DNA from 2 places in the Methylobacterium sp. Leaf361 genome. Region 2 is predicted to be linked to the other one. Evidence: riboswitches for the same ligand, from Rfam matches in the RefSeq annotation. Region 2 holds a riboswitch; the other holds the start of a gene.
The links. A riboswitch is a leader RNA that binds a small molecule or an ion and turns the genes downstream of it on or off. The one in region 2 is predicted to bind thiamine pyrophosphate.

Region 1 (4,411 bases), on a different contig from region 2:
GATCTCGGCGATGCTCGTTTTAGCGACCAGTCCCGCGCTCGCCGCGCCGGCCGCGGCTGGCGATCCGGGTACGCGCGCGCCGTTCATCTGCGAGCACCGCTGCGCCGTCGTGGAGCGTCTCGACGCCATCCACAGGCGCGGGCCGGTCGACGTCTCGCGCGACCGCTTCATCGTCGTCGCGCCGCACGGACAGGCGCAGCGCTACGTCCAGTGCATCTTCCAGGATCGGGATACGCGGATGTTCTGCGCGGCCGCGTCGGGCGCCTACGGGCCACCCGGCCGAAGGCGCCTGCGGCTTGATGCGACGGCACGGCAGGCGCTGGCGGCGCTCGGATACGTCCAGGCGGACCCGGCGGAGAACTTCGCGCGCCTGGTGGAGCTGGGATCGCCGCCCGACACGGGCATCGCCGCGGATCTGATGCTCGCGGCGCTGCACGATGCCTACGGCGCCCGCCCGGGCGACATTCTCGATATCGAGGCCCCGCACGGCGGAACGCCGGGGCGGGGCTGCGGCGCGCCCGAATCCTGAGCGGACCGGGCGCGCCGCCATCTCACTCGGCGGCGTCGACGTAGAGCTTGCCGCCCTCGGCCAGGAATTCCTGCGACTTCGCCCGCATGCCGGCCTCGGCCTCGGCCTTCGACATCGCGGGCGCCGCGCCCACGACCTCGCCGGCCTCCTCCATCGCCAGCACCTCGGCGCGCAGGTCCTGCGTGATCTTCATCGAGCAGAATTTCGGCCCGCACATCGAGCAGAAATGCGCGACCTTGTGGGCGTCCTTCGGCAGGGTCTCGTCGTGGAAGCGCCGGGCGGTATCCGGATCGAGGCCCAGGTTGAACTGGTCCTCCCAGCGGAAGTCGAACCGGGCGCGGCTGAGCGCGTCGTCCCGGAGCTGCGCGGCGGGATGCCCCTTGGCGAGGTCTGCGGCGTGGGCGGCGATCTTGTAGGTGATGACGCCGGTCTTCACGTCGTCCCGGTCCGGCAGGCCGAGATGCTCCTTCGGGGTGACGTAGCAGAGCATCGCGGTGCCGAACCAGCCGATCATGGCGGCGCCGATGCCCGAGGTGATGTGATCGTAGCCGGGGGCGATGTCGGTGGTCAGCGGGCCGAGAGTGTAGAACGGCGCCTCGCCGCACTCCTTCAGCTGCTTCTCCATGTTGACCTTGATCTTGTGCATCGGCACATGGCCGGGGCCCTCGATCATCACCTGGCAGCCCTTGTCCCAGGCGACCTTGGTCAGCTCGCCCAGCGTCTCAAGCTCGCCGAACTGGGCGGCGTCGTTGGCGTCGGCGATCGAGCCCGGGCGCAGGCCGTCGCCCAGAGAGAACGAGACGTCGTAGGCCCGCATGATGTCGCAGATCTCGTCGAACCGCTCGTAGAGGAACGATTCCCGGTGCCCGGCGAGGCACCAGCGGGCCATGATCGAGCCGCCGCGCGAGACGATGCCGGTGACGCGCCGCGCGGTCAGCGGCACGTGGGCGAGGCGCACGCCGGCATGGATGGTGAAGTAGTCGATGCCCTGCTCGGCCTGCTCGATCAGCGTGTCCTTGAAGACCTCCCAGTCGAGCTTGAGCGGGTCGCCGCCGACCTTCTCCAGCGCCTGGTAGATCGGCACCGTGCCGATCGGGACCGGGCTGTTGCGGATGATCCACGAGCGGATGTTGTGGATGTTGCGGCCGGTGGACAGGTCCATGACCGTGTCGGCGCCCCAGCGGATCGACCAGACGAGCTTCTCGACCTCGTCGGCGGCCGAGGAGGTCACGGCGGAGTTGCCGATGTTGGCGTTGATCTTGACCAGGAAGTTCCGGCCGATCGCCATCGGCTCCAGCTCGGTGTGGTTGATGTTGGCCGGGATGATCGCCCGGCCGCGGGCGATCTCGTCGCGCACGAATTCCGGGGTGATGAAGGGCGGGACCGAGGCCCCGAAGCTCTGGCCGTCCGCGAGCGCGGCCTCGGCGCCCGCGAGCATGGCCTCGCGGCAGACGTTCTCGCGATGGGCGACGTAGATCATCTCCTCGGTGATGATCCCCGCGCGGGCGAACTCGTACTGGGTCACCATCTGGCCCGGGGCCGCCTTGCGGATGGTCCGCTCGGCGGGGCAGGGGGCCACGAGCTTGTCGCCCGCGAATCCGTTATCCTCGGGCTTCACCGCGCGCGGCGCGACGGCCGTGTAACCGCGGGCCGCGACCCAAGGCTCGCGCACGCCGGGAAGGCCGGCGTTGAGGTCGATACGGGCATCGGTCTCGGTATAGGGGCCCGACGGGTCGTAGACCCGCACCGGCTCCTCCTTCGGATCGGAGAGGACGATCTCGCGATAGGGAACGCGGATGTCCGGCCGCCCGGCCGGGTTCGCGTACGCCTTGCGCGATCCGCTGACCGGACCCGTGGTCACGGTCTCGGGGCTGCCTTTCACGTCCTTCGGGAGAACGGGTGCGTTCATCGTGGGCCTCTCCTCGTGCTGGAGCGGTCCGGTCCACGCGATGGCCGAGATGAGATGAGGTCGCGCGAGATGCGACCGCAGGTTCCCGTCCCTCCGCCGGTATGAGCCGGATCAGGTTCAAGGGTCAGGGCAGCGTGCCCAATCTCAGCCCTCTTCAGGGCCCCCCTCGGAACGGTTCCAGACTCGGGCCCGCGGACGGCTTTGTCAATGCTGACCGGCCGCCCTAGAAAACACATCCCCGAAACCGTTCGTCCGAACGCACGCGTTCTCCCCCGCCGCAATCTCACCGCAATGCGCCTCATCGCCGGCCTCCTGCTCGCCGCGCTCCTCCTCTGCGGGCTGGCCTGCGCCGCGCTCGCGCTCGGGCAGCGCCGGTTCCTCTATCCGGGCGCCTTCGGGCCGCAGAACCCGTGGACGATCCCGCCGGGCCTCGCGACGATCACGGTCGCGACCCCCGACGGCGAGACCCTGCACGGCCTGTGGCGGCCTCCGCGGCCGGGCTGCGGCGTCGTCGTGAGCTTCCACGGCAACGGGTCCCGCCCCGAGCCGCACGCGGCCCGCTTCGCCGCGGAGCCCTGGCGGGCGCGCGGCTGGGGCGTGCTCACTGTGGCCTATCGCGGCTATCCCGGCTCCACCGGCAGCCCCAGCGAGGACGGGCTGATCCGCGACGGGCTGGCGGCCGTCGAGGCCGCGCGGGCGCGGGCGCCCGACGCGCCTATCCTCCTCCACGGACACTCCCTCGGGGCCGCCGTGGCCGTGGCCGTCGCCGAACGGGTGCCGACGATCGGCCTGTACCTGGAGGCGCCGTTCGACTCGATGACCCACACCGTGCGGCTGCATGTCCCGCTAGCCCCGATCTGGCTCCTGCGCGACACGTACCGCTCGGACCTGCGCATCCGCGACGGGTCGGCGCCCGTGCTGATCGTGCAGGGCCGCGACGACACGGTGGTGCCGGCCAAGCTGGCGCGGAACCTCGCTGAGGCGGCCGGCCCGCGGGCGCGGATCGACGTGATCCCGGGGGACCACGTCTCCATCCTGGGGAGCCGGGATCGCGAGGCCGAGGCGCTGTTCGGACAGGGCGTCGGTCCGGCCTGCCCGCAGCCGGTGGACCAGCAGGGGTAGGAGAGGGAGGCTCGCGTGGTCGGACGGCGCTCGCAGCGCTGGAGCGCCGAGGATCCGGACGCGCCGGGCGTCCCGGGCCCGCCGGACCCGGTCTGCCCCCTCTGCGAGCGCCCGATCCCGCGCCGCGCCCGCTCCAGCCTCCATCACCTCACGCCGAAGCTGAAGGGCGGGACCCATCGCGGCACGGTCCGGCTTCACCAGATCTGCCACTCGGCGATCCACGCCCGCTACAGCGAGGCGGAGATCGCCAAGCGCCTCGCCGACGTCGAGGCCCTGCGCGCCGATCCGGAGATCGCGCGCTTCCTCGTTTGGGTCCGCGGCAAGCCCGACGATTTCCACGCCGCCACGCGCATGACCCGCGAGCGGAAGTCGGCGCGCCGCAAGATCTGACACCTGCCCGGCCGGCGTTTACCGGGCGTTCGTCACATCCGCAGGTGGCCGCCGCCCCGTTCCTTGCCGTCAACCCGAACCGGTCCAGGATCGCCCCGATCGCGAGGGTTCGGACGATGGCCGGGGTCGGGGATACGGGGGATCGGCTCGCCTGGGTCGATATCGCCAAGGGGATCTGCATCCTCCTGGTCGTCATGATGCATTCGGTCATCGGCACCGGCGAGGCCATGGGCGGCGAGGGCTTCCTCCACCCGGTCGTCGCCTTCGCGAAGCCGTTCCGCATCCCGGACTTCTTCCTGCTCTCCGGCCTGTTCGTGGGACGGGTGATCGACCGCGACTGGCGCCTGTTCTCCGACCGCCGGGTCGTCCACTTCGCCTATTTCTACCTGCTCTGGCTGGTGATCCAGTCGGTCGCCAAGTACGGCAAGATCGTCGGCGATGCCGGTCCCGCGGCCTTCGCG
Region 2 (4,411 bases):
TGTACCGGGCGATCATGAAGGGGTCCGTCTCGACCGCCAGCGCCTTCTCGAGGACGGCGATATCCCGCGCGTCCGCCGTCGCGTCGCGGTGGCGGGCACCGTCGTCGCCCCGACGCATCGCGAGGGGGAGGATCGGTGTCTCTGTCACGCCGGGGCAGCTGAGGAATTCGTGCAGGACGCCCCGGTAACGCCAGTTCTCCCGGGTGCTGACCAGCTGGTTGCGCCAGTACCGCGTGTGCGCGTCGATGATCTCGAACCGATAGCCGGGCGCACGCAGCGTCGGCATCGTGAAGTCCGCCGGGATGATCAGCTCATCGTCGGCGTCGATGATCAATGCGTACTGCGCGTGACGCCGCGCGAGTTTCAAGGCCTCGTTCCGGTTGAAGGCGAAATCAACCCAGGGGCGCTCGACCAGGGCACCCGGTATGTCCGCGAGCGCGGCACGGACGACATCCTGGGTTCCATCCGTCGAGCCGGTATCGACGACGATCCAATGATCGATGATCGGACGAACAGAATCGAGGCAACGCCGGATAACGTGGGCCTCGTCCTTCACGATCATGGACAAACAGATCTTCGATCCGCGATTCTTCATACCGAAGCCGTCCCATCGTGCGCTCACGTGTCGGATGCGCAGTCATGAACGCTCCTAGCATTGCCGGAATGCGCTGACAAAACAAACATATCTTCCGGCAAAATTTGGATTAAATATCTGAAACTACATATAATCGGCCAGTTATATATAAATACTCCGGCTCACGGTCTTATGACTGCAAATACCCGCGACCGACAGACTGATCGAGCGGATCAGGAGACACCCGCCATCGGGCTGGCACGAGGCCCGAACGCCGTAGGTCATCGGCGCGGGCGTTGGGCCCGCAGCCGATCCCCTGGTGCAGGCCCGGGGGATCCCCACAGGCGCGCCTCGGCCAGACAGATCAGCGTCGATCTCCGGCCGCTTCAGCCCCTGAGCGTCATCGTGCTGCCAGAGATGCCGAAATCGCGCAGACGCCTGAGGAACGACATGCCCAGCAGGCTCGTCGACAGGAGCCCGCGCGGGATCACGACCGCATCGACGTCCCGCACCGTGATCGATCCGATCTGCACGATGGCGATCCGGATCGGCGCCACGCGGACTGTGCCGTTCGCGGTGTTCCAGACGCGGGTGAAATCGGTCGGAGTGACCCGGATCCCGATCCGCGCGGCATCCTCCTCGGAGAACGCGCAGGCGCTCGCTCCCGTATCGACCATCATCGGCAGCGAGCGGCCGTCCAGCAGCGCGTTGACGAAGAAGTGGCCGTTGCGCCCGGCCTGGAGAGCCACGCCGGCGGCGTCGACTGCGGGAACGGGCTCCGGCGGCGGCGTGACGGCGAGGGCCACCGGCGCCGGCCTCATGCCGTCGCGCAGCTTCAAGGCGGCCGTGACACCGAGGAAGCCGAGCAGGCAGATCAATAGGATTGCGCGCACGCGAGTCCGCCCGTGACGTGGAGTGCCGGCGACCGGAGACGTTCCGGAATCCCGGTGATGAGATGCCAGACCGGTGAAGGGATGGTGCGCGATCGCGGTCGCCGCCGCGGCGCGCGCGCCGATTCCGCTCCGCTTGGTGTCCAGATCGTCACCGGGATCCGCGGATTGTCGCGGGAACGACTGGATGCTCGCGGCGCGGGGTTGACCGGCAGCGGCCGGGGAGCCACATCTGCGTCTGTTCCAGGGAGATCCCCGGCAAGGGGCTGAGAAACCGCTGGCACGTCCGTCAGGACCTGCGGCGCGGAAATCCTTCGAACCTGATCCGGCTCATACCGGCGTAGGGATTGGACCGCGGCCGCCTGAAAGGCAGGCCACAGCTTCTCACCGAAGCGCACGGCCCGATCTCCGCGACGGCAATCCGCGGAGATGATTGTGCCCCTCGACCGACCCGCCTCACCGATCGGCCGCCGCCGCAACCCGGACGGCAGCGTCGCGCCGGCGACCCTTCCGGCGCGAACGGACGTCGCCGTGGTCGGCGGCGGGCTGATCGGGCTGTCGATCGCGTGGCGCCTCGCCCGGGCCGGCCGCGCCGTGACGGTGCTGGAGCGGGACACGATCGGGGCGGGCGCGAGCCTCGCGGCCACCGGCATGCTGGCCCCCGCCGCCGAGCACGAGCCGGGCTCCGATCCGCTGCTGCCGCTCGCCCTGGACTCGCTGCGGCTCTGGCCCGCGTTCCGCGACGCCCTGGAGGCCGCGTCCGGCCGGGCGATCGACTACCGCGCCGACGGCACCCTGGTGCTGGCGGTCGGCCGCGACGAGGTCGAGCGCCTGCGCTTCCGCTTCGACCTTCAGCGCCGCTCGGGGCTCGAGGCCACGTGGCTGCCGGGCAGCGAGGTCCGGCGCCTGGAGCCGGGCCTGCGCCCCTCCGTCACCGCCGGGATCCACTGCCCGCTCGACCATCAGGTCGATCCCCGTCTGGTCATGGACGCCCTTACCGAGGCCTGCCGCCGCGCCGGCGCGATCCTGGTTGAGCGGACCCCCGTCACCGCCCTGGACTGGTCGGGCGGCCGCGTGACCGGGATCCGCGCCGGCGACCGCGTCGTCGCGGCCGAGACCGTCGTCCTCGCCTCCGGCGCCTGGAGCGGGGAGGGCGGCCTGCTGCCCGACGCGCTCGCCCTTCCGGTCCGCCCGCTGAAGGGCCAGTCCCTGGCCCTGCGCACCACCGCCCGGACCGGTACCCTGGCGTGGATGGTCTGGACCGAGCAGGTCCACATGGCCCCGAAGAGCGACGGCCAGCTCGTCGTGGGCGCGACCGTGGAGGATTGCGGCTTCCGTCCCGGCGTCACCGCGGGCGGGCTCTACGCCCTGCTGGAGGGCGCCCGCCGGGTGCTGCCCGGCATCGAGGAGATGGAGGTGGAGGCTGTGTGGAGCGGCTACCGACCGACCTCGGACGACGACGCACCGATCCTCGACGCGATCGCCCCTGGCCTCGTCGCCGCCACCGGGCATCACCGCAACGGCTACCTGCTCGCCCCGGTCACCGCCGACGCGATCGCCGCGCTGGTGCTGCGCGGCGCGCTGCCGGAGGTGGCGCGTCCCTTCACCCGCGCGCGCTTCGGCCAGCCGGAAGCGCTGAGGGCCTCGGCATGAAACTCCTCGTCAACGGTGAGCCGCGCGAGTGCGCGGTCGAGACGGTGGACGCCCTGTTCCGCCTGGAGGCGGAGGAGAGCGGCATCGAGAGCCCGCAGGGCGTCGCCATCGCGCTGAACGGCCGCGTTCTGCGCCGCCGGGACTGGGGCGAGACACCGGTCGCGGAGGGCGACCGGGTCGAGATCGTCCGCGCCATGCAGGGAGGTTGAGCATGGACCAGAGTCACTTGCCGCCGCGCCCCGAGGGCGGGGATGACAGCCTGACCATCGCCGGGGTGAGGCTGTCGTCCCGGCTGTTCATCGGCACCGCCGGCTACCCGACGCAGGCGATCATGCGCGACGCCGTCGCGGCGAGCGGCGCCGACGTGGTCACCGCCTCGATCCGCCGGGTCTCGCTCCAGGGCCACGGCTCGGACACGGTCAAGATCCTGAAGGGCAAGCGCTTCCTGCCGAATACCGCCGGCTGCGAGACGGCCCGGGACGCGATCATGACCGCCGAGCTCGCCCGCGAGGCGCTCGACACCAACTGGATCAAGGTCGAGGTGATCGGCGACCGGGAGACGCTCTACCCGGACGTGATGGAGCTGATCGAGGCCTGCCGCCATCTCGTGGATGACGGCTTCGTCGTGCTGCCCTACTGCAACGACGACCCGATCGTGTGCCAGCGCCTGGAGGATCTCGGCTGCGCCGCCGTGATGCCCATGGGCTCGCTGATCGGCTCCGGCATGGGGGTGGCCAACCCGGCCAACCTGGAGCTGATCTGCCGCCGGGCGACAGTGCCGGTGGTGGTCGATGCCGGGATCGGCACCGCCTCGGACGCGGTAATCGCCATGGAACTCGGCGCCTCCGCCTGCCTGATCAACACCGCGATCGCCAAGGCCGACGATCCGGTGCGGATGGCCCGCGCCATGGGCCGGGCCGTGGAGGCCGGGCGCGACGCGCACCGCGCCGGGCGAATCCCCCGCCGCGGCCGGGCCGAGCCGTCGAGCCCGCAGCTCGGCCTCGTCGGCTCGTGAGGGCGCTGCCGTCGCCGCTGCTCGCGGTGACGGACCGGCACGGGCATCCGCGGCCCCTCGTCGAGACCGTCCAGGCGGTCCTCGACGGCGGCGGGCGCTGGATCTGGTTCCGCGACCGGGACCTGGAGGCGGATGCCCGCCTGCGCCTCGGCGCGCGCGTGGCCGAGCGCGTGCGGGCCGCGAACGGCGTCCTGACGATCGGAGGCGATGTCGCGCTCGCGCGCGCCCTCGGTGCCGACGGCGTGCATCTCGGCGGCGGCTCGGGACCGGAGGCGATCG

Region 1: another riboswitch for thiamine pyrophosphate. It lies ahead of thiC (phosphomethylpyrimidine synthase ThiC); the one in region 2 lies ahead of thiO (glycine oxidase ThiO).

What each region holds. Positions count from the first base shown of each region.
Region 1 covers NZ_LMPY01000023.1:5,097-9,507, forward strand. Annotated here, with positions in the region: gene ASG32_RS15915 (hypothetical protein) at 11-529, shown strand; gene thiC (phosphomethylpyrimidine synthase ThiC) at 552-2,438, opposite strand; TPP riboswitch at 2,510-2,615, opposite strand; gene ASG32_RS15925 (alpha/beta hydrolase) at 2,730-3,560, shown strand; gene ASG32_RS15930 (restriction endonuclease) at 3,576-3,950, shown strand; gene ASG32_RS15935 (acyltransferase family protein) at 4,067-4,411, shown strand, end outside.
Region 2 covers NZ_LMPY01000002.1:73,480-77,890, forward strand. Annotated here, with positions in the region: gene ASG32_RS02955 (glycosyltransferase) at 1-562, opposite strand, end outside; gene ASG32_RS02960 (TIGR02281 family clan AA aspartic protease) at 961-1,467, opposite strand; TPP riboswitch at 1,701-1,829, shown strand; gene thiO (glycine oxidase ThiO) at 1,894-3,117, shown strand; gene thiS (sulfur carrier protein ThiS) at 3,114-3,326, shown strand; gene ASG32_RS02975 (thiazole synthase) at 3,329-4,132, shown strand; gene ASG32_RS02980 (thiamine phosphate synthase) at 4,129-4,411, shown strand, end outside.